DNA from 3 places in the Phyllobacterium sp. NPDC097923 genome. Region 3 is predicted to be linked to each of the others. Evidence: riboswitches for the same ligand, from Rfam matches in the RefSeq annotation. Region 3 holds a riboswitch; each other region holds the start of a gene.
The links. A riboswitch is a leader RNA that binds a small molecule or an ion and turns the genes downstream of it on or off. The one in region 3 is predicted to bind thiamine pyrophosphate.
Positions count from the first base shown of each region.

Region 1 (10,564 bases), on a different contig from region 3:
CGCATCGCTTTCGATCATCGTCGCGCCGACCATGAAGAGGTGATCGGCGCGCGGGACGATGTAGACGGGAAAACGCGGATGGATCAGCCGGACAGGCCGGGCCAGCGCGATGTCGCGGGTTTGCAGGATGAGCATCTCACCGCGCACCCCGCGCAGATCCGGCTTGGCCGTGGAATAACCGGTGCAGTCGACAATGCGGTCGAATTTGCCCTCGTCCCGCTCGTTCTCAAAGCGAACGCCGGATGCGGCGAGCTTGGCCGCCAGGGCCGTCAGGGCGCGGCGCGGATCGAGATGCGCTTCGTCCCGGAAAAACAGCCCCCGGCGGAACCGCCCCGCAAGGTCGGGTTCGAGACTGCCCAGTTCCTGCGCGTCCACGCCGGCAAAACCCGAGGTGCGCGAGGCGAAGCGGTCCAATTCCCCGGCATCACGCGCTGGCGCCAGCACCAGCGTACCGTTGTGCACGACACGCCCCGGCAGGGCCGCCTCCCACCAGGAGGCAGCCTTCAATCCGAGTTCCAGCACCTGTTCATCGGCGCTTTCCCGCTCGCAATAGGGCGCAAGCATGCCGCCCGCATACCAGGAGGCGGTCGACGACGTGTCGCGGCGCGGGTCGAAGACGGTCACGTCTGCGCCCCGCGCCATCAGTTCATGTGCGGCGGTGAGCCCGGCCACGCCAGCGCCTTTGACAAGGATGCGCATCAGAAATCATCACCCCCGACCGGTATGGGCACGGCTGCTGATTTCAGCGGCATGTAGAGATCACCGCCCTGCCGGAATTTTTCCGCCATGGCCGACATGCCCTCCTTCTGCGCTTCGGCGCGGATATCGTGGGAAATCCGCATCGAACAGAATTTCGGTCCGCACATGGAGCAGAAATGCGCGACCTTGTGTGCCTCCTTCGGCAATGTCTCGTCGTGGAACAGTCGCGCCGTTTCGGGATCGAGCGACAGGTTGAACTGGTCTTCCCAGCGGAACTCGAAGCGCGCCCGCGACAGGGCATCGTCCCGCACCTGTGCCGCCGGATGGCCCTTGGCAAGGTCCGCCGCGTGGGCGGCGATCTTGTAGGTGATCACCCCGATCTTCACATCGTCGCGGTTGGGTAGGCCCAGATGTTCCTTCGGTGTGACATAGCAAAGCATGGCGGTGCCGAACCAGCCGATCATCGCCGCACCGATCCCCGACGTGATGTGATCATAGCCGGGCGCGATATCGGTGGTGAGCGGTCCCAGCGTATAGAACGGCGCCTCGCCGCAGACGGCAAGCTGCTTGTCCATGTTCGCCTTGATCTTGTGCATCGGCACGTGGCCGGGGCCCTCGATCATCACCTGGCAACCCTTGGCCCAGGCAATCTGCGTCAGTTCCCCCAGCGTCTCCAGCTCGGCAAACTGCGCAGCATCGTTCGCATCGGCAATGGAACCCGGCCGCAGCCCGTCACCCAGCGAGAAGCTGACATCATAGGCACGGCAGATATCGCAGATTTCCTCGAAATGCTCGTAGAGGAAACTTTCCCGGTGATGATGCAGGCACCACTTGGCCATGATCGAGCCGCCGCGCGACACGATGCCGGTGACACGGTCGACGGTCAGCGGGATGTAATGCAACCGAACACCCGCATGGATGGTGAAATAATCGACACCCTGCTCCGCCTGTTCGATCAGCGTGTCGCGATAGACCTCCCACGTCAGGTCCTCAGCGATGCCGCCGACCTTTTCCAGCGCCTGATAGAGCGGCACGGTGCCGATCGGCACGGGGGCGTTGCGGATGATCCATTCGCGGATATTGTGGATGTTGCGGCCGGTCGACAGGTCCATCACCGTGTCGGCACCCCAGCGGATGGCCCAGACCATTTTTTCCACTTCCTCAGCCATGGAGGAGGTCACTGCGGAATTGCCGATATTGGCATTGATCTTGACCAGGAAGTTGCGGCCGATGATCATCGGTTCAAGTTCGGGATGGTTGACATTGGCCGGAATGATCGCCCTGCCCCGGGCAATCTCCTCGCGGACGAATTCCGGTGTGACATAATCCGGCACCGACGCGCCGAAGGAATTGCCGTCGCGCTCCAGCTGCGCCCGCGCCGCGTCGCGGCCGAGGTTTTCACGGATCGCCACATATTCCATCTCCGGCGTGATGATCCCCGCCCGGGCATAGGCGAGCTGCGTCACGGCTTTATCGCCCTTCGCCCGCAATGGCCGGTTGCGTACCGGGAACTCCGGGGTCAGCCGTTCACCGGTGACGAAGCCATTGTCCTCCAGCCTGACGTGGCGGCCGTCATAGGCGGCAAGGTCGGCATGGCTGGCAAGCCAGCTTGCGCGGATGCGCGGCAGGCCCTTGGCGATGTCAATGGCAACATTGGCATCGGTATAGGGTCCGGACGCGTCGTACACCGTCACCGGCGGCTCGCCCGCCGTCGGGTGCACCGATATCTGGCGCAATGGCACGCGGATATCCGGATGGATATGGCCGGGTTTGTAAATTTTGATCGAGGCCGGCAGCGGTCCTGCCGAAACGGTTGGGGTAATTGCGGTCATCATCAGGCTCCTAAGCAATCAAGCGTGGAAACCCAGTTCTGTGCCGGAAGGATGAAAAGAGATTGCGAATCCGGATACGGATGTGCCGAGGCTGACTCGCATGACTTTCGCACCGTCCCTACGCCAGTATGAACTGGATCAGGTTCAACGGGTCACTGCGCTGCAAAAGCCAGCAGAATCTCAGCCCCTTGTCGGGACCCCCCTGGTGAATGTCTTGAATTGAACGCCCGATCCGCCATTTGTCAAGCGAATCGGTAAAATCGTGTGTGTAGCGCCCGGTCGATTCCAGGCGCCTTGACCGGATCAGGCGGCGCGCAGCGGCTTCAACGCATTGCTCCACTTGAGCAATTCGCCAATCATGGTGTTGGCGCTGGCGGTCACCAGTTCATTGGCCTGGAAGACGCCTTCATCGTTGATGAACTGCTGGTACGCCGGAACGGGAACGCCTTCGGGAATGGGAACCATCCGCAGGCCTGCGATGAGACCCTTGACCGATTCGACCGAGCGCAGGCCGCCCGACACGCCGCCATAGCTGACGAAGCCGACCGGCTTGTAGTTCCATTCCTGCCACAGATAGATGATCGCATTGGTCAGGGACGGCGGAGCGAAATAGTCATATTCCGGCGTCACGAACACGATCGCATCGCCCGCCTCGATCAGCGCGCTCCACTTTTTCGTGTGCGCATGCTCATACTTGCGGGCGCGCGGGTGGTTGGGCTCGTCGAAAACCGGCAGGTTGAGATCCGCCAGGTCAATCAGAACAGGCTCGAACTGGCCGTCCTGGCTGGCAAAATCATGGAACCACTTGGCAACCGGCTGACCGGCGCGGCCCGGACGGGTGCTGACGTGGACGATGTTGAGCTTGGGTGCCATTGAAAGGTCTCCATAAGGCTTGACGAGTATGGAGCATGCATAGGCGCGGCGTGATGCGGCGCACAAGAAGGCACTTTTTTGAAACTGGGTAATATCGATGTGAAGACGATAGTTATGGCGGAGTCTTCACAAAACGAAACCCGCTCCAGCATGGCTCGCTGTGCGGGTTCTGTCGCGTTTTGCAAGGACCGGAAACTCCGGTCATTGATTATCGGTTGTTGTTGAAATCGCTGGAAGCGGCACCTGGACGGGCAACGCGTTCTTTCTTCTTCGGACCAGGAAGCAGACCTTCACGCTGTGCCTGCTTGCGCGCTGCCTTGCGGGCGCGGCTGACGGCTTCAGCCTTTTCACGGACACGGCGCTCGGACGGCTTTTCAAATGCCTGGCGCGCCTTCATTTCGCGAAAGAGACCTTCGCGCTGCATCTTCTTTTTCAGGACCCGGAGGGCCTGTTCAACATTGTTATCACGGACGAGAACTTGCAATCGTTTTCCTTACCCATGCTTGTCTCGTCTTGCGGGCGTAAGCGTCACAATCAGACAAGCGTTTGATGAATTACCACAACGGCAATCCCGAGAAGCGCGGACTTTATTCATTCCCGCGCTAAAAATCCAGTGCACGGGAGCAGTTTTACTGACATCCACTTCATTTCATCCCGGCAAATTCAATATTTCCGCCGGGATGAACCTGTCGCTTTGCCAAATCCGCCGCATCGGACGGATTTCGGCAGGGAATCAGATGGCAGCGGTGATGATGATTTCGACGAGATAATCCGGGGTCGCCAGCTTGGCTTCGCCGGTGGCGCGCGCAGGCGTGTTGGCCGGATCGACCCAAGCATCCCAAACCGCATTCATTTCGGCAAAGTCCTTCATGTCGGCCATCCAGATGATCGCCTGCAGGATCTTGGACTTGTCGGAACCGGCTTCCTTCAACAGGCGCTCGACCGAAACCAGGACATCCTTGGTCTGCTCGGTGACGCTCTTGCCCGGTGTACCTACCTGCCCTGCGAGATAAACCGTGTTGCCATGGATAACGGCCTGGCTCATGCGTGGACCGACTTCAATACGACGAATGCTCATGGAAAGCTCCTCTAGCAGTTTGGGTAGATCGATATTGGACAGGCATATAAGAAAAAAGGGCCATTCGGCCCTGTTCAAGGCGTTATAGTTGGGGCCCGCCGGAAAGCAACAAAAATCATCGGTTCCGCCCACGGTTTTCGTTTGCCCCGCCCCCTGAAGCGAGCGGCCGCAAGGGTTTGGATCCTCCGTCCGCTGCACCATTGTTAACCATGGGAAAGCGGAGGCAAGGGATGCTGCGGAAACCGGCTGCTTCTGTCGCGATGTGTCTTGCGGGCTCAAGGCGCCGCTGCATACTCGACCATTCCATGGCTACTGCGCTGTTGATAGCGGAAGCGTCGGGCGGACCAGCCGCGAACCCTAGGAATTTGATTTTGTACTTGCGATATGATGCAATATTAAGCTTATCTATGATAACGTGCCCTACAATTCGACGGGAGTGATAAGTAATTGATATATCCATTCGTTGAAAACATAAGATATGGTGACCGATCTATACCATTCTGCATCGCCGATGAGATCGGATATCATTGGTATGTTGCAGTTGGCAACAATTATACTGGATTTCGCGAGCGTTGCATTTACTTGATCGAACCGGGATCGCATGTTGTTGACTGCGGCTCCCATCACGGATTGATGACTGTGCTATTCGGCCAGAAAGCGGGTCCCGCCGGCAGGGTGACCGCTTTTGACGCGCTGCCATTCAATGCGGGTGTCGTGCAGCGGAATGCCGAGCTGAACGGGCTGGCAAATGTGGTGACCCACGGCAAGGCCGTCGGGCAGAAAACGGGCACCCACAAGGTGTTGGCCCCGCACAGCAACGTCATCCTCAACGATATCAATGTGCATGCTCCCGATGGTGACCTGATTGTCGACGTCATCGCGCTGGACGATGCGGATTTGGGCAAGGTGGATTTTCTCAAGATCGACGTGGAAGGACACGAGGTTGCTGCCCTGAAGGGCGCCCGCGGCGTGTTGCAGCAGCTGCCGTTTCTCGACATCGAAATTCACAACTTCATGCAGGTCGACGCGCGTACCCACTGCTTTGCCATCATGGAAGCCTTGCCGGCCGGCGGATATCTTTTTTCCATCGACGAGGATCCCGAATGGCACGAGGCGCATGAGATCGACATGAATTACCTCATCGGCCTGCCCAACCCTCATCTTCTGGCCAAGCCAAAACAGCGGGTGCTCTAGAATCGCGGTAAAATGAGAAAACCCCAAGTCATTGATATGACCTGGGGTTCTGATTGGTGGGCACAGTAGGGATCGAACCTACGACCCGCTGATTAAGAGTCAGCTGCTCTACCAACTGAGCTATGTGCCCGTCAGCCGCTTTGACGACCGAAGGTGGGGGCTCTATAACGGGGCAAAACCGGCCTGTCCAGCCCTTCTTGAAAACTTTATGTCAGCTTTGAACAATAAGTTGTTTAAACAAAAAGCTGTCCCTCCGCCGTCTTGACCGCCGAACCGCCGATACGACCGCCGGCAAGCTTCTGGTCGGCGATATCCAGTTCCAGCCGCAATCGCGATGGACGGCCCATTTCCTGGCCCTGTTCCAGCCACAGCCGCAACAATCCGTCGAGCGGCTGGTCAAAATGCTGGATGGCGCCGGCAAAGGCCGCCGTGGCGGAACCCGTTGCCGGGTCCTCGTAGGTGCCCTCGTCGCTGACAAACATCCGCGCATGAAAATTGCTGTCGTGCAGCGTCGTTTCGCGGCAATAGACATAGACCGGCAGCTGGCGCCCGTCGATCACAGGCGCGGCCTTTTTCATGGCGTCCTGGTTGATTCGAATCCGCCCGGCAGCCGCCAGCCCGTGAATCGGGATCAGCAGGTAAGGCACGCCGGCATCCCAGACGGTCGGCACGTGATTCTCAAAGCCGATCTCCTTGGGTTCGAGACGCAGGGCATTGGCCAGCGCGATCCTGTCGGAATTGTACGGCACCTGTTCCGGCAGCTTGGGAAGATCGAATTCGGCAAATGCTCCCGCCTTGCTGAGTTTCACGCCGCAGCGGACGGGCCCGATCTTCTCTTCCAGAATGATCAGCGTTTCCTGATCGCTCGCCACATCGGGAAACCGGCTTTGCGCCAGGGCGATGGCGGACCCGACGGTCGGATGACCGGCGAACGGCATTTCGTAATCGGGCGTAAAAATCCTGATCTGCGCCGTATGGGCAGGATTGTCCGCCGGCAGGACGAACACCGTCTCTGACAGATTGAATTGCCCGGCAATCCGCTGCATGGCGGCATCGTCCAGCCCGGCTGCATCGTGCACAACCGCAAGGGGATTGCCCGTCAGGACCTTGTCGGTGAAAACATCATAGACTTGATAGTGCCGGCCGCTCATTTGCATACTCCTCGTCAAACCCTCGGCGAAAGTAGACACTGGAGAGAGCTGTTCAAGATAAACCTTGTGACGGTGACATTCCAGCCTGCAGGCCATGGGTTGCGTGGTTCACGGCCTGAAGTGCCAGTCGCCAAAGGTGGCGAAGGTACGCGGCGTCGCCTCCCCCATCTCGCCGGCCGCCGTAATGGCACAGACCCCCTCCAGTTCCGGATCGGCCTGGGCGGCAATGGTGGCGCGAATGGATGCGAGCAGTTCATCTCCGGTCTGCCGGAAATAATAACGCCGGAACACGGCAATGCTCCGCTCCACCCTGACGAGATAGGCCATGTCGTCCCGGCGCGATGCGGTGCCAAGATCGATGCCGGTTTCCTCGGCCACCTCGCGCTGGGCATTGCCGTCGAAATCCACCTGATCGCCCACGAGATCGCCCGCATCGAACGATCCAGCCGGGAAATACACCCGTCCCGCCGCCGATGTCGTGGCGCCCATCTGCCCGGCAATCAGCCTGTTGTCGGCCGATACCATGACCCCGACGCTGAAGATGTGCCAAGGCTTTGCAGCCGTGCGGTTGCGCTTCCAGTGCATCATCGTGGCAAAGGTGGTGCGCCTGTAAGCCGCGCGGAAAATACCGGCATCGATCCCTGCCTGTTCAGCCAGGAAGAACGAGCCGTCGAACAGCGTGGGATTGGCCGCCAGTTCCCGTGTCCAGTTTGCGACAATGTCAGCGCGATGCTGAACATCGTAGGCGAGAGGCCCCTCCTCCACGCGCACAATGGCCTGACGGATCGGGATGACGGCTGCTTCGGGAATGGTGTGCATGGGTCAGATGACGTTGAAGGTGACGGCAACGGGGCAGTGATCGCTTGCCTTGGGGCGGTCCCAGCCGATCCTGGGAAACAGCTCGACCTTCTGGTCCGGCGGGAAAATCGTGCGGTATGGCTGGCCGCGCCGGATGATGTCGGGCACAACCTTGCTGTTGGTTCTGGCCAATGCGGGCGACGCGAGGATGTAATCGAGCTGGCACAGGTGGCGCTCCTCCGGGCCGCGCGTATGGTACAGCGTCCAGCGATCCATCACCGGACGGCGTTCCACCAGATTTTCGCAGAACCCGCCGTCCAGCAGCACGTCGACGCTGCTCGTCGCCTCGCGCACCGGATCGAATGTGTATCCGGCCAGCGAATCGCCGCCAATGACAATGCGTTCGCGATAATCGTTGAAATCGCCGCAGATCACCCAATGCTTGCTGGCCGAACCGCCGCTATCGGCAAACCGGTCCTCGATGATCCGCCGCACCGCCTTGGCTTCGGCCACGCGCACCGGCATGGAGGCGGTGCGCCCGTCCAGCCCGTTGCGCGGCGGCCCCATGGATTTGAAATGGCTGACAAACAGCGTGAGCGGCCGCCCGCCGATACGCACGTCGATCTCCAGGCAGTCGCGCTTGAAAATGCGCTCATGCGGCTCAAGCCCAAGCGCCGCGATTTCGGCGTTGTACAGACCGAAATCATTGTAGGTCACATGGGCATGGCTGGTCATTTCGATGAATTCGATCGGCTCGCCGTGCCGGGTCTGGTCGCGCATCAGCACCGCCACGTCGATGCCGCGGCTGTCATTGCCTTCCAGCATGTATTTGTGCCGGTAGCCCTCGCCGACCATCTTGAAGAGATAGCCGAACTCGAAGGCATTCAGTGCACCGATATTGTCGACTTCCTGCAGGCAGAGAATATCCGCATGCGTTTCGGCGATGGCAAGCGCCGTCAACTGGCGCGTGTCGTCCGCATGGGCGATGGCCCGCGCCTGTTCCAGCTGCCGGTACTGTTCCTCGTCATTGATCTGGAACAGCTGCAGCGTCCGGTCCTTGTTCAGATTGTTCTTGAAGCCGGAGAAATCAAACCTGTTCATCAGATTTTCGACGTTGAATGTGGCGATGCGTACAGACATTCACATACCCTGAATTATGAAACCGACAGTCGAAGCAGGACGTTGTTGTGAACCTAGCCTGATTGCCGCACTACAACCAGTGGTCCGATTCTGACATTTGCATTCCTTTGATACAGGCCATTCAGGCAAATGTCAGAATCAAAGGACCACTGGCAACCATATAACTCTAGTGGAACTTTGAATTTGACATTCGCATGCACCGCGCGATGTCAAATGCGACGCGAATGTCAAATTCGTTCCACTAGTGCCGAAACCGTTACCGCAGGGATTTCCGCTTGGCGGTGGCGGCGGGGTGCGTAAAGGCCTATATTAGGGAAAACAGCATGGACATGACGATGATGAAGACCCTGATCACAGCCCTCGCCGCCTTTGGCCTTGCCCTGACCCTCGGTCTCGGCGCCGCGTCTGCGCAGGTCCAGCCCTATCGTCCGGCCCCGCGCGGCAATGATCCGGTTCCACTGCAGCCGCTGATTCTCGGCACCGACAGCCCGGCCAACCTTGCCGGGCCCAATTGCACGGGCTCGGCGCGGTGCAACGATTTCCGCACCCGCCGGCCCATCATCTCGCCGACGACCCGCACCCAGGCGCAGATCTGCCAGGACCGCTATCAATCCTACCGTGCCTTCGACAATACCTACCAGCCCCTGAGCGGGCCGCGCCGCACCTGCACGCTGCAATGAAAAAAGGCCGATAGATCGCTCTATCGGCCTGATTCCTGGAAAGGTCGAAGACCTTAGTTCTTGGCTTTGTCGACCAGCTTGTTGCTGCCGATCCATGGCATCATGCCGCGCAGCTTTTCACCGACTTCTTCGATCTGGTGCTTGTCGTTGTTGCGGCGGATAGCCTTGAAGCGCGATGCGCCGGCCTTGTATTCCTGCATCCAGTCGGAGGTGAACTTGCCGGTCTGGATGTCGGTCAGGACACGCTTCATCTCGGCCTTTGTTTCGGCAGTGATGATGCGTGGGCCGGAGACATATTCGCCCCACTCGGCCGTGTTGGAGATCGAGTAGTTCATGTTGGCGATGCCGCCTTCATAGATCAGGTCGACGATCAGCTTTACTTCGTGCAGGCATTCGAAATAGGCCATTTCAGGCGCATAGCCGCCTTCAACCAGCGTTTCGAAGCCGGCGCGGATCAGTTCAACGAGGCCGCCGCACAGAACAACCTGCTCACCGAACAGATCGGTTTCGCACTCTTCGCGGAAATTGGTTTCGATGACGCCCGAACGGCCGCCGCCGACGCCGCAGGCATAGGACAGCGCGAGGTCATGCGCATTGCCCGAGGCATCCTGATGGATGGCGATGAGGCAGGGAACGCCGCCGCCCTTCTGGTATTCGCCGCGAACCGTGTGGCCGGGGCCCTTCGGTGCGATCATGACAACGTCAACGGTCTTCTTCGGCTCGATCAGGCCGAAATGCACATTGAGGCCGTGGGCAAAAGCGATGGCAGCGCCGTCGCGGATGTTGTCGGCGATGTGATCCCTGTAGATGTCGGCCTGCAGTTCGTCCGGCGTCGCCATCATCATCAGGTCGGCCCATTTTGCCGCTTCGGCAACGCTGACGACCTGGAAGCCGTCGGCTTCGGCCTTCTTGGCGGTGGCAGAGCCCGGACGCAGGGCAATGCGCACGTCCTTGGCACCGGAGTCCTTCAGGTTCAGCGCATGGGCGCGGCCCTGCGAACCGTATCCGATAATGGCAACCTTCTTCGACTTGATCAGGTTGATGTCTGCATCGCGGTCATAATATACGCGCATTGATTTCTTCCCTTCAGCGTTGCGTACAGCGGCCTTAAGCGGCCCC
Region 1 covers NZ_JBIWBL010000001.1:2,260,567-2,271,130, forward strand. Annotated here, with positions in the region: gene thiO (glycine oxidase ThiO) at 1-699, opposite strand, end outside; gene thiC (phosphomethylpyrimidine synthase ThiC) at 699-2,531, opposite strand; TPP riboswitch at 2,629-2,745, opposite strand; gene ACIQWS_RS11425 (NAD(P)H-dependent oxidoreductase) at 2,835-3,404, opposite strand; gene rpsU (30S ribosomal protein S21) at 3,613-3,888, opposite strand; gene ACIQWS_RS11435 (RidA family protein) at 4,138-4,482, opposite strand; gene ACIQWS_RS11440 (FkbM family methyltransferase) at 5,065-5,676, shown strand; tRNA gene ACIQWS_RS11445 (tRNA-Lys) at 5,731-5,806, opposite strand; gene ACIQWS_RS11450 (PhzF family phenazine biosynthesis protein) at 5,910-6,827, opposite strand; gene ACIQWS_RS11455 (NUDIX hydrolase) at 6,936-7,646, opposite strand; gene ACIQWS_RS11460 (endonuclease/exonuclease/phosphatase family protein) at 7,650-8,765, opposite strand; gene ACIQWS_RS11465 (BA14K family protein) at 9,089-9,445, shown strand; gene ilvC (ketol-acid reductoisomerase) at 9,499-10,518, opposite strand; gene ACIQWS_RS11475 (TetR/AcrR family transcriptional regulator C-terminal domain-containing protein) at 10,553-10,564, opposite strand, start outside.
Region 1: another riboswitch for thiamine pyrophosphate. It lies ahead of thiC (phosphomethylpyrimidine synthase ThiC); the one in region 3 lies ahead of thiB (thiamine ABC transporter substrate binding subunit).

Region 2 (10,564 bases), on a different contig from region 3:
TATTGGGCTTCAACGCGGAGAGCGTGTGTTCCGCCATACGCAAATCCTCCGGGCCGAAAAGGGTGGCAGCGATTGTCTTCATGTGATCCGTCCCGAAATGGCGATAACGGCGATCGTATCGAGAAAATGGCAGACAAACAACACGCGCGGATTGATCGGGACCGGGAGCATCCGCGGCGGTCGCCAGGGGCTGTGGAGCGTCCAAAAATCGCCCTGCAGACCTGTGGAAACGGCATTTGTTACAGAGTGTTGCGGAAAGTGATTGCCGGGGAAGCCGCCGAACAGGCTATGAGAAGAGATTAACAGGCCGTAAACGGTCGCTCAGAACTGGTGGACAATGGTTTCAAACATTCGATTGCTGCGCCCGCTCGCCTGCCTCGGTCTGGTACTGAGCCTGGCAGCCTGCACCACGGCCAACCCGACATTGCCGACCAGCACAGCGTCGATTCCTGTTCCTGAAACTGCACCGCGCACCACCGCGCTGACCGTGACGGGCGCGCCTGTGCAGATGGCCTATGCCGGCCCGGCAGCCAACCCGGCCGCCCTCGCAACCGCCAATGCCACGACGCAGGTTGCTCCGGCCGAGACAGCAAAAATTGCCGCACCGGCAAAGACAGAAACCTACGGCCCGCGGGTCGACAATCTGATTTCACAATATTCTGCCGCCTATGCGGTGCCGGAAGCGCTGGTGCGCCGTGTTGTCCACCGCGAAAGCCGTGGCCGTCCGGAAGCCCGCAACGGCAAGTATTGGGGCTTGATGCAGATTTTGCCGTCCACCGCCCGCGCCATGGGGCACAGCGGCACGCCAAAGGACCTGCTCGATGCGGAAACCAACCTCAAATACGGCGTGAAATACCTGGCCGGTGCCTACAAGGTTGCCGACCGCAATTTTGACCGCGCTGTTCGCCTCTATGCCAGCGGCTACTATTATCAGGCCAAGCGCAAGGGCATGCTGGATGAAACCGGCCTGAAGGGCGGCACTACGCCTGTCCAGTCCACGCAGATTGCTTCGCTGCCCATGGCACCTGTGCCCGCAATCAGCCAGCCGACCGCTACGGTGCAGACGGTGGCCTATGCGCCGGACCCGGCTCCCGTGCGTCCCGGCTTTATCGCCATTCCGGCTGATCGCCCTTACGGGCTATAAACCCCACTTATCAACGCCTAGTTGAATAATGAGCCGATTCATGGCGTTGTGTGCGCAATCTGGAGCACACACATGGGTCTTTCCATCATTCTGTCGATCATCGCACTGGTTGTAGCGGCCACGGCGCGTCAGCAAGTCACCGCGCTGCGCAAGCAGGTCGAAGAATTGCGACGGCAGATTGCGGAAAAAACGCAACCGGCACCGGCAGCCAGCGAAACCGCAAAACCGATTCGCCGTTTCCGGGCCGACGAGGCCTTGACGGAGGCACCGGCACGCGCAGTTCCCCCGGCCGAACCCGTGGGAACACCGATACCGGCCATGGCGGCATCAGCGCGGCTGGACCCGAAAAAAGTGGCGGAAATCATGTCGGGCAAGCCATCGGCAACGCCTGTCACCGTCCGCGCAACACCGGCACCATCCGTACCGGCAGCCCGGCCAAAGAAGTCCTACGGCGATTTCGAGCGGTCGCTTGGCCGCAACTGGCCCGTGTGGATCGGCGGCGTGGCGCTGTTCCTTGGCGGTATCTTCGTCGTCCAGTATTCCATCGAGAACGAACTGCTCGGCCCCGGTATCCGGCTCTGCCTTGGTGCGATTTTCGGCCTGCTGCTTCTGGGCGGGGGTGAATATCTGCGCCGCAAGGAAAAGCCGCTGGGCGTGTCCGTCGAGGGCCCGGATTATATTCCCGGTGTTCTCACCGCTGCGGGATCAGCGGCTCTCTTTGCCGACGTTTATGCCGCCCACAGCATCTATGGCTTTATCGGCAGTTCGACCGCCTTTCTCGCATTGGGCGCCGTCGGCCTTGCCACCCTTGCGCTCGCCATCAAACACGGTCCGTGGATTGCCGGTCTTGGCCTTATCGGCTCCTACCTGACACCAGCCCTGGTCAATGCGCAGGCACCGGCGCCCTACAGCTTCATGACCTATCTGTCGGTCGTCACGCTCGTCGCGGTTGTCCTCGCCCGGGCGAAGGCATGGCCGTTGATCGGCGGCGCGGCGATACTTCTCGCAGCGCTCTGGGGAGCGGCCTATACCGGGTTCGACCCCATGCCGAATGGCGGGGCCCTTGGCTTGTTGACGGTCAGCGTGCTGGCCCTCTCCGTCTTCAGTCATCTGAAGCCCGGCAGCTACACCCTGTTGGACCGCACCGCGGAACCCTGGTACGATCCTATCACCATAGCGGGTGCCACTGGTGCGGTTCTTCTCGGTCTTGGCTATGTCTCGCACGATCTTTTCGGGCTGGCATCGTCGCGCTATCTGGTCCTGGCAACCCTCATTATTGCCGTGTCGGCATTGGCACCGCTCCTGATACGCCGGGCCCTGCCCTTTCTTGTTCCAGCCGCCCTCATCGCGCTTGTTCCGCTCTCCCTCGTGGATATGCATCACCTGCTGGACAGCGGCTACAACGGTTCGGGATTGCCGCTCTACGATCCTGCGAAATATCGCAGCTTTGCCATAGTCATCGCACTTGCCTTCACCGCCATCGGTGTTCTCGCCGCAACGGTGCTTGCGCGACTGCCTGATATCGTGCGCGGCCTTGCCTATGCGGCGCTGGGAACCGCCATTCCCTTCGTGATGATCACAGTGACGCTCTATATCTTCGGCAACACACCTGCCTCAACCGAAGAGATAGTCACCGTCGGGCTCGCAATCACCGGCTTTGGCGCTGCGACGTGGTTGACGCGCCTGTGGAAGGACGATGTGAAGCCGGCATCCCCGGCATGGCTGTTTGACGCCGCATCCATCGGTTTCGCTGTGCTCGCCCTTTTCGTGGTGTTCGACCCGCAATGGCGCGTTCTGGCCGCCTGCGCCCTGGCGGTTGTCTATGCCTTCGCCACACGCACTCGCCTTGCACCGGTGCTGCGCTTTGCGCCGGCGGTGTTTGCCGTCGTCATCCTCGGGCATATCCTCTTCGATCCGACGATCGTCGGCAGTGACCGCCTGTCCACCACACCGTTCTTCAACCAGCTCCTGCTCAATTACGGCGGCTTCTTCGCGGCCATGATCGTTGCGCAGCTCGTGCTGGCCAAAGGGATCAAGGACACCGCTTACCGGCTTGCGCAGGCCCTTGCCGTGCTGGCAGGCTTCGTGCTCGTCAATATCCTCGTCCGCCACTGGATGAACGGTGGCACGCTCGACAGCGGCGGCGATGTAACGTTGAGCGAGCAGTCACTCTACACGCTCATCGCACTCGGCGGATCATTGTCCCTGATGATGCTGAGCCGGGGCGGCCAGGACTGGCTCTACCGCATCGCCGCGCTCATTGTCGGTTACATCGGCATCCTTGTGGCCGTGACGCAGCATTTCATTCTCCTCAATCCGCTGTTTGACGGCTCGGTCGGCGGCGGCCTGATCTTCAACAGCCTGTTCATGGGCTACCTGCTGCCGGGCCTGCTGGCGGCCCTCGTGGCGCTCAACGCCTTCGGCGAACCACAGATAAAGCTGTTCGGCCTGCCGCTGGTCATGGCGCAGGCCAACCGCCCCCGGCACTACGCCATGGCCCTGGCGATCCTGTCCGGCCTCATGCTGTTCACATGGGTGACGCTCACCATCCGGGTGTTCTTCTGGGGCAGCAGCATTCATCTGTGGAAGGGCGTGGACTCGATGGAAATGTTCACCTATTCGGCCGTCTGGCTGCTGTTCGGCCTTGGCCTCTTCGGATTGGGCGCATGGCGGCAGAACAGGCCATTGCGCCTGATCTCGGCACCGATCGTGTTCCTTGTGATCGCCAAGGTCTTCCTGCTCGACATGTCGAACCTTGAAGGCATCCTGCGGGCCCTCTCCTTCATCGGATTGGGTCTGTCACTGGTTGGCGTCGGCCTGTTCTACCAGCGCATTCTCAATGCGGGGGCGGCGGCTACGCCGCCCACCAGCGATGAAAATGGTGCACCGGGCCGCGCCCCTGACCCACATTGAGCCCGTCGGCGGCCGCCATGGCTGCCGTCAGATAGGCTTTCGCCTCGCCGATTGCCACGGGCAGATCAAGACCCTTGGCCAGCCCGCTGGCAATCGCCGCCGCCAGGGTACAGCCCGTGCCGTGGTCATGGGTGGTGGCGAGCCGCGGTCCGTCGAAGCGCGTGACAGACGCGCCGTCGAACAAGAGGTCGGTACTGAGGCTTGTATGCCCGTGACCGCCCTTGATCAGCACCGCCGCCGGGCCAAGCTTCAGCAGCAGCTCCGCCTGCCGCGCCATCTCCCGTTCGGTTTCCGCTACGGGTGTGCCGGTCAGCAATGCGGCTTCCGGCAGGTTGGGCGTGAGCACAAGTGCCAGCGGCAGGAGCTGCACGCGCAGCGCCTCCATCGCCTCCGGCTGCAGAAGCCGATCCCCCGATGTTGCTACCATCACCGGGTCGACGACCGCCTTGCGCTGCCAGCGGTTCAAGGCTTCCGCGATGGCGTCAATGGTTTCGACCGTGGAAACCATGCCGATCTTGATCGCCCCGACCGCGATATCCGAGAGAACGGCATCGATCTGGGCGCGGATGATGGCCGGGCTCAGGTTCTCGATGGCGGTGACCCCGCGGGTGTTCTGTGCGGTGATCGCGGTCAGCACGCTCGTGCCATAGACACCGAGCGCCGAGAACGTCTTGATGTCGGCCTGGATACCGGCGCCGCCGCCGCTGTCGGAACCGGCAATGGTCAGGGCGATGGCGGTCATGCGGTTGCCCTCAACGCCTCGTCGACGGCATCGCGAAGCACCTGTGCGGCGGCGCGCGGATCGGCCTGACGGAAGATCGCCGAAATCACCGCAACCCCATCGGCACCCGCGCGAATAGCCGGAGCGACCCGGCCGAGATCGATGCCCGCGATGGCACCGACCGGCAGGTCGGGCTTTGCCGCGCGGATGATGGCCGCCAGCCGGGCAAACCCGTCAAAACCGATCGGGCCGTCGGGATTGTGCTTGGCAGGGGTTTCGAACAGGCCGCCCACGCAGGCATAGTCGATGGCAGAGTTTATGGCCACCTGCGCATCGGCTTCATTCTTCACCGTCAGGCCGATGATTGCATTGGGGCCAAGCAGCGTGCGGGCGTCGGCGACCAGCATGTCCTCGCGCCCTATATGCACACCCTCGACACCCGCCACCAGCGCGACGTCGATGCGGTCATTCACAAGCAGGGGGATGCCTGTGCCTTGCAGGGCCGCATGGATGGCGCGGGCGCGCTCCACCATCTTGCGCGTCGGCGAATTCTTGTCGCGATACTGGATGATCGTGGCACCGCCCCGCGCGGCCTGCAAAGCCAGGGCACCCAGATCGGCATCACCACCGATGGCGTCGACATCGACAATGGCATTCAGGCGGAAATCTACTTTTGGCATGGTCTTTTTCTCCGAATAAATCGTTTCACTGCAGTTCAACGGCGAGGTCATCCACCTTGGGCACCGATTTGATCAGTCCCGCTTCGTGCATGAACACGCCGAGCCGTTCATAACGGCTGCGGTCGAGGGCGGCGGGACGCTTGGCAAAACGCGGCAATGTATCGATCCATGCCTGCCGGTTCAGCGCATTGTCGAGATCGGGATAGGCCTTGACGAACAGCGACCAGGACTCATCGGGATGGTTGGTCAGATAGATCGCTCCCTTTTCCACGGCGCCGATGAAACGTTTCAAACGGTTGTCTTTCGCCAGATCGGGATGGGTCAGGAAGATCAGCTCGTCGTAAACGGGAACGCCATGCTCCTCGGGAAAGAATGCCGTTCCCTTGTGACCTTCCTGCGCCATCTGCGTCAGCTCGAAATTGCGGTAGCCGCCCACCGTGGCATCCACCTGATTGGCGATCAGCGATGCCGACAGCGCGAAGTTGACATTGATCAGCTCGACATCGCCCGTCTTCAAGCCTTCGGATTTCAGCATGGCGCCGAGCATGGCATCCTCAAAACCAGCCACGGAGAACCCGACTTTTTTGCCCTTCAGGTCCTTCAGGCTCTTGATCGGGCCATCGGCGAGGACGGTCACCGTGTTGAGCGGCGTCTCCACCAGGGTGCCGAAACGCACCAGCGGCAGGCCTTCGTCATGGCTGAGATAGAGGTTGGGCTGATAGCCGATGGCGATGTCCGCCTGCTTGGCCGCCACGAGACGCGGCGGCGCTGCCGGATCGGCCGGCGGGATCAGATCCACGTCCAGTTTCGCTTCGCTGAAGAAGCCCTTCTCGCGGGCAATCACCAGCGGCGCATGGTCGGGATTGACGAACCATTCCAGCAAGACAGACAGCTTGTCTGCCGCCGCTGCGGGTGATGCGAGGAGAGACAAGGCGGCCAGCAGGATGATGGCGGGGGCAAACGCGCGGCGGCGAAACATGGGCATTCCTTTATCAACGGGACGGGAAAACGGGGCGGTCATGATGCCTGCACCCAGGGCGTGAGACGTGCGGCGAAGGCATCGACGAGGAAACGCAGAACAATGGTCAGAACGGCGAGGATGATGAGGGCGGCAAACAGCGTATCGGTCTGCATGCGAGCATTGGCCTGCAGCATGACGAAGCCCAGTCCGCGCGAGGCACCGACCCATTCGCCGATCACGGCGCCAATGGGGGCAAAGACCGCCGCAACACGCAGGCCCGAACCGAGGCCGGGCAAGGCGCTGGGCACGCGGATGAGGAACAGTGTCGCCAGCGGCGAGGCCTGTGTGAGGGCGGCGGCATCCAATAGGTCCTGACTGGTCCGGCGCAGTCCATCGGCAAAGGACGAGGCAACGGGGAAGAAGATGATCAGGCTGGCCATGACGACCTTGGACGCGAGGCCGAAGCCGAACCAGAGAACCAGAAGCGGTGCAATGGCAAAGACCGGGAGCGCCTGCAAGACCAACAGGAGCGGCCAGACGATCTGGCCGAAACCCGGCAGGCCGGCCACCAGAAGCGCAACAAGGATTCCGGCGATGGCACCGAAGAACAGCCCGAGCACGATCTCAAGCACCGTGATGGCGGCGTTGCTCAGGAGATAATGCTGCTGCTCGACCAGGGAGGCAATGACAGAACCGGGGCCGGGCAGGATGAAGCGCGGCGGCTGCAGCATCCAGACAGCGAGCTGCCAGCACGCAAGCACAGCCAGCAGGGCTCCGGCGATGCGGACGAGCATGCGCATGGCGGGCCGTCACAGACTCGGCGATTGGTGGTTCAGCGAAAACGGCATCTGCAGGACTCCATCAAACGTGTGGAGATCCGGATATGTGCGAAGACAAGGCAGAGTGCGTGAAGAATGCTCAATTCCCGTTCCTACGCCGGCATAACCCGGATCAGGTTCAAGGGTCCAGCTCGACGCTATCTCAGCACTGTACAGTGCCCCCCTCGGAATGAAGTCATGATGGAGCGGCGGCGGCGTAAAGTCAATCGCGCCGCACAGGGATTGCAGACATCAGTTGGTCAGGCGGACATTCTCGCCATCGACAGCTTTGCAGGCCGTGACAACGGTATAGAAAAAGTCCTGCTGATCCCAACCACCGCCATCTTCCCATGCATGCTGATGGGTACCGGTACAGCTCAGAATATCAAGGATCGGTGGTATTGTGCCCTTCGGCAATTGCTTCCCATCAACAAACAGATAGTACACTTGGTCTTTATCATTTGTTTTCAAGGTCGCGTCGTATTGGGTCTGCGTGGAATCAGTAACGCATTGTACATATCTGTTGTTGGTGTTCTTGTTTCTCTTACCCAGATCGCAACCATCCTGTTTGACGTCCATTTTCAAATAGAGATCTTTGTACCCGTCAAGATTGATTGTCGTCATCTGATTCTTATTGGGAACAGTGGTACCGGTCCCCCGCCCGTTAGCGCCGCTGTGATCATAGGGGTTGTACACAACTGTTCCCAAAGCCTTCTCGGTGCCATTTAGCAACACCCCAACAATGGTCACACGTTTGAACCAGTAGCCGTAGACATCGCCAACGGTAATGGAAGCGCTGCTTGGTTTGAGCGGTGCAAGGGCGGTGGCGGTAACACCAATCTGGACTGAGTTCTGGTTCAGCAACGACATGAAGAGGGTATTGGTCTGCCCTCCCAGATTGACGGTAACCTTCTGGTCCTTTGCACTGAAATTGACACTGACAGTGCTCGCCTTGGCGCCAAGATTGGCCCGCAAAAAGGCCCGTGCCCTGTCCTCGGCAGCCTGTGCATTGCCACCCGTGAAGATGGAGGCACCGGCCAGCGCCGCTGTGTCAGCGGCGTTCTGCAAATTGACTCTTTCATTTGAGGCAACGGTATAGTCAAGGGCAAGACCGGTCATGCCCATAAGCGGCACAAGCAGCAGACCGAAGGTCAGTGCCGTGGCCCCACGCTTGTCTCTCAGGAATTGTTTGAATTTGCTCATAGCCCGCTCCGGTTGTTGAGCGAACCATGAAGGCCATGCCGTAAATGCCTGCTTAGCAAATTCGTTCAGATTGTCTCAATCTGCGATAAGTCGTGCACCATGGTAAAAATCCGATAAAGCACGACCTAGGCAGCGGGTGCGCCCGGCCGCACAAAACCCTCGCTGGCAACGAGCAGATTGCGCGTATAGGCCTGCGTCACCTTGCGGGCGGCAAGATCGGCGGCGGAAAGGCGCTCCACCTCGGCACCGCTCTGCATGACCATCAGCCGGTCGCACATGTGGGTGACCACCGCCAGATCGTGACTGACCATCAGGAAGGTCAGCTTGCGGTCGCGGCGTATCTGTTCCAGCAGGTTCAGCACTTCGGCCTGTACGGATGCATCGAGCGCCGACGTTGGTTCATCGAGCAGCAGGATCGACGGCTCCAGAATCAATGCCCGGGCGATGGCGACACGCTGGCGCTGGCCGCCGGACAGCTGATGCGAATAGCGGAAGCGGAAGCTGGAGCCGAGACCCACCTCGTCGAGCGCGCGCAGGATGCGCTTTTCGATGTCGGCAAATCCGTGGACCGCCAGTGGTTCGAGCAGAAGCCGGTCGACGGTCTGGCGCGGGTGCAGCGAGCCATAGGGGTCCTGGAACACCATCTGCACTTCACGATAGAACGCCTTGGTGCGCTTCTTGTCCAGCAGCTTGCCATTCACGGTGATCGAACCGCCGCTGGTTGGCGCAAGCCCGGCAACCGCCCGCAGCAATGTCGATTTGCCGGAGCCGGATTCACCGACGAGCCCGAAGGATTCACCCGGCATCACATCGAGGCTGACACCCCGCAAGGCACGGAAACGGTCGAACGTGACTTCAAGCTTGTCGACGACAAGCGCTTTGGCAGGAGATGTCGTCATGCCGCCCACTCCGGCTTGCGATCAAGGACAGGGAGAGGATGGGTATCGGCACCAATTTTCGGCATGCAGTTCAGAAGCCCCTGCGTATAGGGATGTTTGGCATTGTGCAGGTCCTTGGCGGCGATCTCCTCGACGATATGGCCCGCATACATGACGATGACCCGGTCGCAGAACGACGAGACCAGCCGCAGATCGTGCGAAATGAAGATCAGCCCCATGCCGCGATCGCGCACCAGATTGTCGAGGATGGCGAGAACATCCAGCTGGACAGTCACGTCGAGCGCCGAGGTCGGTTCATCGGCGATCAGCAGTTCCGGGCCGGTGATCAACATCATGGCAATCATGGCGCGCTGCCCCATGCCGCCCGAAACCTCGTGCGGATGGAGATCGAAGACGCGTTCGGGATCGCGGATCTGCACGGCGGCCAGCATGTCGAGCGCGCGCTTGCGCGCCTCGGATTTGCTGACCCTTTCGTGGGTGCGCAGCGTCTCGACGATCTGCCGCCCGATGCTCATGACCGGATTGAGCGAATATTTCGGGTCCTGCAAAATCATGGCAATCCGGTTGCCGCGCAGCGACCGCCGTTCGGCAGCCGAGACTTTCAGCAGGTCGATGCCATCGAAATTCAACGTCTCCGCAGTAATTTTCGCATGCGGCGGCGTCAGCCCCATGATGGCGCGCCCGGTCTGGGACTTGCCCGAACCGGATTCGCCGACGATACCGAGACGTTCGCGGCCGAGCGTAAAGGATACGCCGCGCACGGCATCGACCACACCCGTCCGGGTCGGAAACTGGACCCGCAGGTCCTTGACAGTCAAAAGCGTGCTCATTGGTTGTTGCCTCGCGGATCAAGCGCATCGCGCAGGCCATCGCCCAACAGATTGAAGCCAAGGCTGACGATCAGAATGGCAAAGCCCGGTGCTGCGGCAACCCACCACTGATCCATGATGAAACGGCGGCCCGACGCAATCATCGCCCCCCATTCCGGCAATGGCGGCTGAGCGCCGAGACCAAGAAAGCCAAGACCCGCGGCAATCAGGATGATACCGGCCATATCCAATGTCACACGGACAATCAGCGAGGACAGGCAGAGCGGCATGACGTGCCGCAGGACGATGCGGACCGGCGAGGCCCCCATCAGGCGGACAGCTGCAATATAGTCGGAATTGCGAATCGTCAGCGTTTCGGCGCGCGCAATACGCGCATAGGGTGGCCAGGACGTCAC
Region 2 covers NZ_JBIWBL010000001.1:185,294-195,857, reverse strand. Annotated here, with positions in the region: gene ACIQWS_RS00960 (L-idonate 5-dehydrogenase) at 1-82, opposite strand, end outside; gene ACIQWS_RS00955 (transglycosylase SLT domain-containing protein) at 338-1,144, shown strand; gene ACIQWS_RS00950 (DUF2339 domain-containing protein) at 1,217-4,057, shown strand; gene thiD (bifunctional hydroxymethylpyrimidine kinase/phosphomethylpyrimidine kinase) at 3,999-4,799, opposite strand; gene thiE (thiamine phosphate synthase) at 4,796-5,458, opposite strand; gene ACIQWS_RS00935 (ABC transporter substrate-binding protein) at 5,484-6,437, opposite strand; gene ACIQWS_RS00930 (ABC transporter permease) at 6,476-7,219, opposite strand; TPP riboswitch at 7,331-7,433, opposite strand; gene ACIQWS_RS00925 (TadE/TadG family type IV pilus assembly protein) at 7,490-8,440, opposite strand; gene ACIQWS_RS00920 (ABC transporter ATP-binding protein) at 8,566-9,339, opposite strand; gene ACIQWS_RS00915 (ABC transporter ATP-binding protein) at 9,336-10,169, opposite strand; gene nikC (nickel transporter permease) at 10,166-10,564, opposite strand, start outside.
Region 2: another riboswitch for thiamine pyrophosphate. It lies ahead of ACIQWS_RS00930 (ABC transporter permease); the one in region 3 lies ahead of thiB (thiamine ABC transporter substrate binding subunit).

Region 3 (10,564 bases):
CGCTTCGACATGCTGCCCAGACGCGATGCGGGCAGCGGCCGTCCCACCAAGCGCGAACGGCGGGACGTCGACCGGCTGATGAAGGGCCGGGACAACGGCTCGGATGATTGACGCATCCGCGTTGTGGTTTGCCGGGCAAAACGCCGAAACATCGAAATTATCTCCAAATTCGTCGGCGGGACTAAAATATTATTTCCGCAACACCTATATTAGAGGACAATGGTTGCTTGTCGGCAGGTCATCGCGATGCGATGAATGGCACGCTGCGGACTTGGACAATAGCTCGGTCCTGATGTGATGAAGACAATCCTTTTGCACGTCGAGATTTTTCGGGCCGCGTTCTGGTGCCGCAGTCCGTTTTCCCCTCTTGTCAGGCCGGTGCCAAATCGTTACCTCAACCGCTGACACGCTGACTATGGTGTCTTCAGGAGCCAGTAAATGACATATGTTGTGACCGACAATTGCATCCGCTGCAAATATATGGATTGCGTTGAGGTCTGTCCGGTCGATTGTTTTTACGAAGGTGAGAACATGCTCGTCATCCACCCGGATGAGTGCATCGATTGCGGCGTGTGTGAACCGGAATGCCCTGCGGAGGCCATCAAGCCGGACACCGAGCCGGGCCTCGACAGCTGGTTGCAGCTGAATTCGGAATATGCGGAAAAATGGCCGAATATTTCGGCGAAGAAAGATGCGCCCAGCGATGCCAAGGAAATGGACGGCGTCACCGGTAAACTCGAGAAATACTTCTCCCCGGAACCGGGCGAAGGCGACTAAACTTATTCGGGGTGCCGCAGTTGCCCGCAAGACTGATTTGCCCTGAAAATCAAGTCTTGCAATGCGTTTAGTTTGCGCTTGTGCAGCAAAAAGTTGATTCTGATCACTTTTCGTGTTATGGTGCTGCGATATGTTGATCATTGGACGTCAATTTCGTGGCGCTAAAGCATAAATCACCAATCGGCTAGATTTTTTCCGGACTTAACAGTTCAGGTTGAGGTTCTTTGATTGTGACCCGTCCTGCTGTTTGGTCCGGATTGCTTTGCGTGAAAATATTGGCGGCCGACAAACCGGGTTCCGGTTTCCAGTGATTGGTTTAACCGGTGCGTTTTGCCGGGCGCAGCAGGGAGTAATGAAGCGCATGACAGCAGTTCCGCAGAAAAAGACCGCCCAGCGTATCGGATTCAAGACGGGTGAGTTTATTGTATATCCGGCTCACGGCGTAGGCCAGATCGTCAATATCGAAGAACAGGAAGTTGCGGGCCACAAGCTCGAACTTTTCGTGATTGACTTTCAGAAGGACAAGATGCGCTTGAAGGTACCGGTTGCAAAGGCAACCGCCATTGGTATGCGCAAACTCTCAGAAACAGATTACGTCGACCGTGCGCTGAAGGTAGTTCAGGGACGGGCCCGTATCAAGCGCACCATGTGGTCCCGCCGGGCGCAGGAATATGATGCCAAGATCAACTCGGGCGATCTGATTTCCATTTCGGAAGTTGTCCGCGATCTTTTCCGTGCCGACAATCAGCCGGAACAGTCCTATTCCGAACGCCAGCTCTATGAAGCAGCACTCGACCGCATGGCCCGTGAAATTTCCGCCGTCAATAAGATGTCGGAAACCGAAGCCGTCCGTCTGATCGAAGTCAATCTCGCCAAAGGTCCCAAGCGCGGCGCGAAGACTGAAGAAACCGAAGCTGATGCGGACATTTCCGTTGAAGACGAACAGGAAGAAGCCGCGTAACAGCGGGTTCATCCCTTTCAACAAAAAGCCCGGTTTTACCGGGCTTTTTGTTATTCGCTGATGATCTTCACCTTGTCGCCGACGGAAACCGTGCCGCCGGGCGGCAGGGCGTTGATCAGCCGGAAGAGATCCAGCTTGCGGTCCGTGCCCATGATCTGGCTGGAGAGACTGGCGAGCGTATCGCCCGCCTTGACCGTCACGACGCGGATCCGCAGCGGCTTGATGTTGGCCTTTTCCTGCGCCGTCAGCAAATGGAAGCTCTGCGTCACCGTTTGCGCTGCCGGCATCAGTGCCGTGCTGCCCGTGGGCGCTGCCGTCAGGAAGCGATAGATGCGGTCGCCCGAATTCACGACGAAAATATCGAATTCCCAGCGGTCCGCCTTGGCTTTTGCCGTGGCGGCGGGCATGCCGTTGAATGTCGTCGCCTTGACGCTGGCATTGTCCAGGCCGGTAACCCAGCCGCTGCGCATGTAGTCGACCATCGATGTCTTGCCGGAAACCTGGGTTCCGTCAAAGCGGATCGCGACTTCGCCGGGTCCGGTTGCCATGACGGCGGCTGCGGAATTGTCGATGACAAAACCATCCGGCACGGTGAAGCTGACACCGAGCAGCGGGTGCACGAAGGTGCGGCCGCGGACATAGCCTTCTTCCGGCGTGTCGCCATAGAGCAGCCCATCGATCCCTTGCAGGAAGGAATCGCGGTCCGTCGTGCCGACACCGGGTGCACCGATCTTGCGGGCATGGCCGCGCGCCAGCTCGATGCGCTGCGGCGCGGAAGGATGGCTCGCCAGGAAGTCGAGGCTGGCATCGGTGGCGCCGGAGACGTTGCGGAAGTCCGCATAGGCGGCCATTGACTGCAGGAAGCGCGCAGCCGCAAACGGATCATACCCGGCTTCGCCGATCATCTTGATGCCGATGGCATCCGCCTGCAATTCCTGATTGCGCGAGAACTGCGCCATGCGCAGCTTGCCGCGAATGAGCGCCTCGCGGCCCGCCTGGTCGTCCTGCAGCACTTCCGACACAACGCGGCCGGCGATGACGGCTTCCGCTTCGCGCTGCTGGCGTTCGATGCCGTGATTGGCGATGACATGGCCCATTTCATGGGCAATGACGGCGGCAAGCTCCGCGCTGTCATTGGCCAGCGCAAGCAGGCCGCGGGTCACATAGAGATAGCCGCCCGGCAGTGCGAAGGCATTGATGTTGGGCGAATTGAGGATGGTGATGCGATAGGTATGGGTCGGATTGTCCGATACGGTGGTCAGATTGCCGACGACCTTGGCAACCATGCGTTCGAGCCTCGCGTCCTTGTACTCGCCGCCATAGGTGGCCAGGATGCGGGGATGCTGTTCGGCGCTCAGTTTGGCCAGCCGGTCATTCTTCGAGACATTGTCGACGATGACAGGGCTTGATGACGGGCCGAGCGCATCTTCCTTGGTGACGTTGAGCACCTGGCAGCCCGACAGAAAGGCGAGCAGCAGCGTCGTCGAAACCACGGTCGTGCTTCGTACTGCCGGATGGAACCGTCGATTGCCGATGGGGAGAATGTGCGAACCCAGAATCATGTCCTCATGTCGTGCGGCGCCAGTGCAAACGCTAAAGCCAAGTTCTCACTCGTCTTTTGCCTGCGGAATCGGTGTGCTTACTTTCTAGCTAGCCCGTTGAGCAGGCTGGGGCAAGAATTACATTGATTTCTTATGAGACCCATTGAGTACAAAATATGTCAAAGTGATAACTCTTGCGAGCCGAGATATTTTCGCAACAGGGAGGGGCCTTTGGCCGAGAGCAATTCGCCCGCGGGCCCCGATGCTGCCACATGGCCATTTTCGAGAAAGAACAGCGTTGATGGTAAACGCAAAGCATCGTCTGGATGGTGGGTGACCATCACCACAGTCATTCCAGTATCTTTTTGCAGTTGTCCGACCAGATCAAGCATTTCATGGCGCAATGCTGGACCAAGTGAAGCAAAGGCTTCATCGAGCAACAGTACAGGCCGGTTGCGCACCAGCGCCCGGGCGATGGCAACGCGTTGGCGTTCCCCGCCCGACAGTGCCGCCGGTTTGCGCGTCTCCTTGCCCGCAAGCCCGACCTTGGCGATGGCGTCGTGGACCGCCTGCTGATCCGCCGCGTCGAGGTGCAGGCCCGGCCTGCGGCCAAGACCGACATTGGCGGCAACATCGAGATGGGCAAAAAGATTGTTGTCCTGAAACACCATGGAAACCGGGCGCCGGGATGGTTCGACATGCGTGACATCGGCATCGCCGATCAGCACGCGGCCGGAGAGCGGTGCCTCAAAACCGGCAATGAGATTGAGAACCGTGGATTTGCCCGCGCCGCTCGGCCCGATGATGGCGGCAATGGACGACGGTGCGATGGCAAGGTCGAAACGCATGGCCATGTCGCCGTAATCGAAGCGCACAGCATCCAGCCGGATCGCGGCGCCGCCGGTTGTGATCTTTTCCGTTTGTTCAGCCATCTCTTGCATTGTCCTGTCGGGCGAGGCTGGCCGCACCGCGGTCTGCTGCGAACATCAAGAGCAGACACAGGACCCCAAGGATCAGCGCCAGTCCCGCTGCATCCTGTGTGCGATAACTTCCCATGCGCTGCAAGAGCAGGAAAGGCAGGGTCTGGATGGAATCATTGCCGAACAGCGCGATGGTTCCAAGATCGCCCAGCGACAGGGCCATGGCGAACGCGAAGGCAACACCCATGGGCAGGCGCAAAGCCGGCCAGTCGATCAGGCGCAGCCGATCCCAGCCGGTGATGCCGAGCTGGAGGCAAAGCCGGTTGTGGCGGCTTGCAGCCGTATCCCAGGCCGGGCGCAGGATGCGGAAGGCAAAGGGCACGGCCATGGCGGCATTGACGCCGATGACCATGACGGGTGCAAGGCTGAACGGGTTGATGGCGTGGCGCGAGAGGATGAACCAGCCGGCGCCGATGACAATGGGCGGCACCACCATGATCAGGCTCGCCCCCAGATCCAGTGACCGTTCGAACAGACCCGGCGAAACCGTTCGCCGTCGGCTCTGTTGATACTCCCGGGCGATGACAAGCGACAGCGACAGCGCGAGGGAGAGCAGGGCTGCAGCCGCGCCAAGCACGATGCTTGTGGCAATGGCGCGCCAGACGATGGATTCGCTCATCAGGCGCGCCAGGTCGGTGCCAAGCCCGGAGACAACGGTTCCGCCCATGGGCAGGCCGACAAAGAGCAGTCCGAGGAGAATGATCGCTGTATTGACGCATTGCGCTGCACGGCCCGGCCGCTCGAAGCGCCGCGTGGTCGTCTGGAGACTGAAGCCTTCATCCGCCGGTTTGCCCGTCAGGCCGAGCAGCAGCAGCACGGCGATGGTCAGGCCCAGTTGCAGCAGTGTGAGCGAGACCGCGCGGGCAATATCGAAATCGAAATGCAGGGACTGGTAGATCGCCACTTCCAGCGTGGTGGCACGCGGTCCGCCGCCCAGGGTCAGCACAATCGTGAACGAGGTGATGCAGAGCATGAAGATCAGCCCGGCAATACCGGACAGATTGCGGCGGATGACCGGCCATTCGATCAGGCGGAAGCGTGCCCAGCCGCCCATGCCGAGCTGCGCGGCGAGTTTCCAGTAATCCGACGGAATGGAATCAAGGCTTGCAAGCACCAGCCGCGTCGCCAGCGGCAGGTTGAAAAAGACGTGGGCGAGAAGGATGCCGGGAAGCCCGTAAATATTGGGTATGGTGTCTATGCCGAGGCTGCTGAAAGCAAAGGCCAGCAGGCCGTTGCGGCCATAGATGCTGGTGATGCCGAGCACCGCGACAAGCGCGGGTAAGGCCAGAGGCAGGGCAAACAGGCGCAGAATCAGCGCGCGGCCGGGAAAGGCGGGATGTTCATGCAAGGCGCGCGCGAGTGGAATGGCAAAGGCAACCGCAAGCAGCATGGACAGGAGCGCCTGCACCAGCGTGAACCGCGCCACCCGCCACAGATAGCTGTCGAATGCGGCAAAACCTTCCACGCCGCCGCGCAGCGCTTCGGATGCGAGACTGAGAAGTGCGCCACCCGCAAGTGCCGCCAGAAAGGCGAGGGCGTATGCCCCCGCCCAAGGTCTGAAACTGCGGATGGCAATCACAATGCTACAGGCTCATGGCCGCGAGCCACTCATCGATCCAGGCTTTGCGGTTCTTGGCGACCTCCTCGGACGGGAAGGCCAGGGTCTTGACGGGTTGAACAAGGGTTTCGAAGGCCGGGTTCAGCGCGTCGGTGGTTTTCGCAGCCGGATACATCCAGTTGTTTTCAGGAATCGCATCCTGAAACGCCGGGCTGGTCATGAAGGCAAGAAACTGCGCCGATAGCGGGTTTTTCACCCCGTTGACGGTCTGGGCCGCGACTTCTACCTGCAGGTAATGGCCTTCGCTGAACGAAATGGCCTTATAGCGGTCCACGCGCTCGGCGATCAGGTGATAGGCCGGGGACGTCGTGTAGGACAGCACCAGCGGTGCTTCGCCCTTGGTGAAGAGGCCATAGGCCTCCGACCAGCCGGGCGTGACGGTCAGCACGCGGTCTTTCAGCTTCGCCCAGGCTTCTCCCGCCTTGTCGCCATAGACCGACTTGACCCAGAGCAGCAGGCCGAGACCGGGCGTCGAGGTGCGGGGGTCTTCGATGACGATCTTCTGCTTCGGGTCGCCTTCGGCCAGTTCCTTCAGGCTTTCCGGCGGGGTCTTCAGCTTCTCCGAATCATAGATGACGGCGAAATAGCCGTAATCGTAGGGAACGAAGGTATCATCCTTGTAGCCGCCGGGGATGTTAACAGCGGAGGTGTCGATGCCATGGGGGGCAAACAGGCCGGTTTGCCTGGCCTCGTAGGTCAGGTTGGTGTCGAGGCCGAGCACCACATCCGCCTTGGTTGACTCGCCTTCCAGCTTGACCCGGTTGAGCAGGGCAACGCCATCGGCAACCGCCACGAATTCGACCGTGCAGGCACATTGCTTTTCGAAGGCTTGCTTGACCTTCGGGCCGGGACCCCATTCGGCGGTGAAGCTTTCATAGGTGTAGACGGTGAGTTTGCCTTCGGCATGGGCGGTGCCAAGGGGAATGACGGCGAACAGAGCGGTCACAATGGCCGCTGTTTTTACAATAGTCTCGAATGGCCGCATCGGCGCCTCCTATCAGCAGTGTTCAAAAGGATTGGTGCGCCGGCAAATCTGCCGCGTCTAATCCCTCCGCCGGTACAAACCGGATCAGGTTCCGCGGGTTGGCAGGGTCTCCCCGTGCGCCTCTCAGCCGGTCCATGCGACCGGCACCCCGTTAGAGCGTGACAAGGATAGAGGTTCGGCCGGAGCCGTGCAAGCGGTCGATGCTTATGAAATCTTTATGTTTTGCCGGTTCTGCCAAATCGAAAGCTGATACTGGCGCGCCTATTGTCGCTAGCGAAAACATCCCGTGCGGCTGTTTTCCGATGGAAAGGGTCAATCATGTTTCGTGGTCACGGTTTTTATCATTCCCATGTCAGGGTACAGCAGAACCCGGCTTCCCAAAACGCCCGCCGCAAGGCGATTCTCCTGCGTCCGCGTCGGCAGAAATTCATCCCGGAGCTTTATCCGAGCCTGTTTCTGGCCATCGGCGTGGCGATTGCCGGCATGGCCGCGATTGCACTCGGGCGCTTCGTTTAACCTCGAATCACGGATGCCCTGTGCGACCGGCTTGTGCCATGCTATGGCCGGTGCATGAGCAAATTCGTCCTTCTTCTTGGTGGAACCGTTCACGTCACCGACCGTCTCCGGCATCTCATTGCCGGGGCGCGCGTTCTTGCCGCCGATGGCGGCATTGCCCATGCGCAGGCGCTGGGCGTTGAACCCGAGTTGTGGCTGGGCGATTTCGATTCGACATCGCCTGAACTTGCCGAACGCTATGCGCATGTGCCGCGTTCGGTTTTTCCGGCCGCCAAGGACATGACCGACGGCGAACTGGCACTCAACGAAGCCTACCGGCTGGGCGCCACCGAAGTGATCCTGTGCGGCGCCTTTGGCGGTGAACGCACCGACCACACCCTGCTGCACCTGACCATGGCCACCCGCCATGCGGCGGAAGGCCGGAAGATCATTCTCTCCAGCGGAAGCGAGGAAGCGCATCCCCTGGTTGCAGGAGAATATGCGTTCGATTTTGCCGATGGAACGGTATTCAGCATTGTGGCCTTTACGTCCCTGCGCGGATTATTTATCCATGGTGCGCGATGGCCGCTGGAAAATATGGAACTTTCTTTCGGTTCATCGCTTACAGTGTCGAATGCCGTGTGTGGAAATCTCCACGTATCGCTTCGTTCAGGCAATGCAGTCCTGATTGCTGCGCCGTGAAATTGCGAACCGCTTGTAAAACAACGCGGAAAGTGCAATTCTTGCGGCACAGCATTGGGGACGCAAGCTGGTTAGTTTAGTTTTGAAACGGGAGAGGTCTTCCATGTTGAAAAGTTTGTCGACAGTAGCAGTTGCCGCGCTTCTGGCATTTTCGGTAGCCGGTTGCACAACAAGTGAACAGCGTACAGCGGGTTATGGCGTTGGCGGTGCAGCACTTGGTGCTTTGGCTGGTGGTGCAATCGGTGGTGGCCGTGGCGCACTGGCTGGTGCTGCCATCGGTGGTGTTGGTGGTGTGGCTGTTGGTGCCGCAACGGCCAACAATGATGGCCGCCGTTACTGCACATATGAAAACCGTTACGGCGAGCGTTATCGCGCGCCTTGCCGCGGTTACTAATCCTTCCCCATCAGGGAAAGCGGAACAGGCCGGGAAACCGGCCTGTTTTTGTTTGAGGCTGCCGGGGTGCATGGGCTGATCTTTGTTCTGCCGCATTAAGCCCGCACGATATGGCCGCTATATTCATGTTGAGAGGATTGACTAATGAGTTTTCGTTTGACCGCCATTGCGGTTTCCGCGCTTCTGGCCATGTCATTGGCCGGTTGTGAAACGAGCGAACAGAACCAGCGGGCCGGGACGGGCGCGTTGATCGGAGGCGGTGTCGGCGCACTCGCCGGACAGGCACTCGGGCACAATACCAAGAGCACTGTGATCGGTGCGGCCGGCGGCGCGCTTCTCGGTGCGGCTGTCGGTACGGCAACGACGCCAAGCGGCGGCGGCAATGGCAATCAGAATCTTTGCCGTTATCAGCGGCCCGATGGCAGCATCTACAATGCCCCCTGCGAAGGCAATGGCGGCCGCGGCGCTGCCTATGGCGGATACAACAACAACGGTTACAACAACGGCGGCTACTGAGCGGCGCGTTGCTGAACGGATCCAGACAGGCCGGTTTTCCGGCCTGTTCTGTTTTACGCCATAAAGATATTTGACAGCGGCGCCAATCTCGCCGACAAGCGCCCGTCGGCACTGATGTCCGGCAATTGCGCTCCTTTTCCAGAACTGAAAAACGCCATGGCTCCACCCCTTCTTCGTCTTGACCGGATTGCATTGACGTTTGGCGGCACGCCGCTCCTCAGCGATGCGGCGATTTCCGTCAGCGAGGGCGATCGCATCGCCCTTGTCGGCCGCAACGGGTCCGGCAAGTCGACGCTGCTCAAGATCGCGGCGGGTTTTATCACGCCGACCGACGGCGAAGTGTTCCGTCATCCCGGCGTCACCGTCCGCTATCTCGCCCAGGCGCCCGATATGGAAGGTTTTGCCAATGTCCGCGACTATGTCGAGGCGGGTCTGGGACCAGCGGACGATCTCTACCGCGTCAGCTACATTCTTGAACATCTCGGCCTGACCGGCGAGGAAAAGCCGGACAATCTGTCGGGCGGCGAGGCGCGGCGTGCGGCGCTGGCCAAGGTTCTCGCCCCCCAGCCCGATATCCTGCTCCTCGACGAGCCGACCAACCATCTGGATCTGACAACGATCGAATGGCTGGAAGGTGAATTGCGGCAGATCCGCTCCAGCATCGTGGTGATCTCCCATGACCGGCGGTTTCTGGAAAACATCAGCCGCTCGACGGTCTGGCTTGACCGCGGCGTTACGAAACGGCTCGATCAGGGCTTTGGTGCCTTCGAGGAATGGCGTGACAAGGTGCTGGAGGAGGAAGAGCGCGATCTGCACAAGCTCGGCCGCCAGATCGTGCGCGAGGAACATTGGTTACGCTACGGCGTTACGGCACGGCGCAAACGCAACATGCGGCGTCTCGGCGAACTCCAGTCTATGCGCGGGGAGTTCCGCAATCATCGCCGTGCGCAGGGAACCGCCGTCCTGAAGGCCAGCGATGCCAGGGAATCCGGCAAGCTGGTGATCGAGGCCGAGCATCTGGTCAAGGCCTATGGCGAGCGCGTGCTGGTCAAGGATTTCTCCACGCGCATCCAGCGCGGCAACTGCGTCGGCTTTGTCGGTCCGAACGGTGTCGGCAAGACCACGCTTCTCTCCATGCTGACGGGCCTGCTTGCCCCGGACAGCGGTTTCGTGCGCCTTGGCACCAATCTCGAAATCGCCGTGCTGGACCAGAAGCGCGACAGTCTCAACCTTGACCAGACCCTGTCCGATTACCTGACCGACGGGCGCGGCGAGAATGTCATCGTCAACGGCGAACAGCGCCATGTGGCGTCCTACATGAAGGACTTCCTGTTCCAGCCGGAGCAGTTGCGCACGCCGATCCGCGAACTGTCGGGCGGCGAGCGGGCGCGGCTCATGCTGGCGCGCGTCCTGGCCCGTCCGGCCAATCTGCTGGTGCTCGACGAGCCGACCAACGATCTCGACATGGAAACGCTCGACCTCCTGCAGGAGCTGGTGTCCGGCTTTGCCGGAACCGTGCTCCTGGTCAGCCATGACCGCGATTTCCTCGACCGTACCGTAACATCGGTGATTGCGCCGGAAGGTGACGGGCGCTG
Region 3 covers NZ_JBIWBL010000002.1:468,919-479,482, forward strand. Annotated here, with positions in the region: gene ACIQWS_RS14640 (RNA-binding S4 domain-containing protein) at 1-111, shown strand, start outside; gene fdxA (ferredoxin FdxA) at 439-777, shown strand; gene ACIQWS_RS14650 (CarD family transcriptional regulator) at 1,130-1,738, shown strand; gene ACIQWS_RS14655 (M48 family metalloprotease) at 1,789-3,216, opposite strand; gene thiQ (thiamine ABC transporter ATP-binding protein) at 3,459-4,211, opposite strand; gene thiP (thiamine/thiamine pyrophosphate ABC transporter permease) at 4,204-5,838, opposite strand; gene thiB (thiamine ABC transporter substrate binding subunit) at 5,843-6,862, opposite strand; TPP riboswitch at 6,907-7,023, opposite strand; gene ACIQWS_RS14675 (hypothetical protein) at 7,181-7,378, shown strand; gene ACIQWS_RS14680 (thiamine diphosphokinase) at 7,433-8,059, shown strand; gene ACIQWS_RS14685 (hypothetical protein) at 8,163-8,453, shown strand; gene ACIQWS_RS14690 (YMGG-like glycine zipper-containing protein) at 8,598-8,969, shown strand; gene ACIQWS_RS14695 (ABC-F family ATP-binding cassette domain-containing protein) at 9,126-10,564, shown strand, end outside.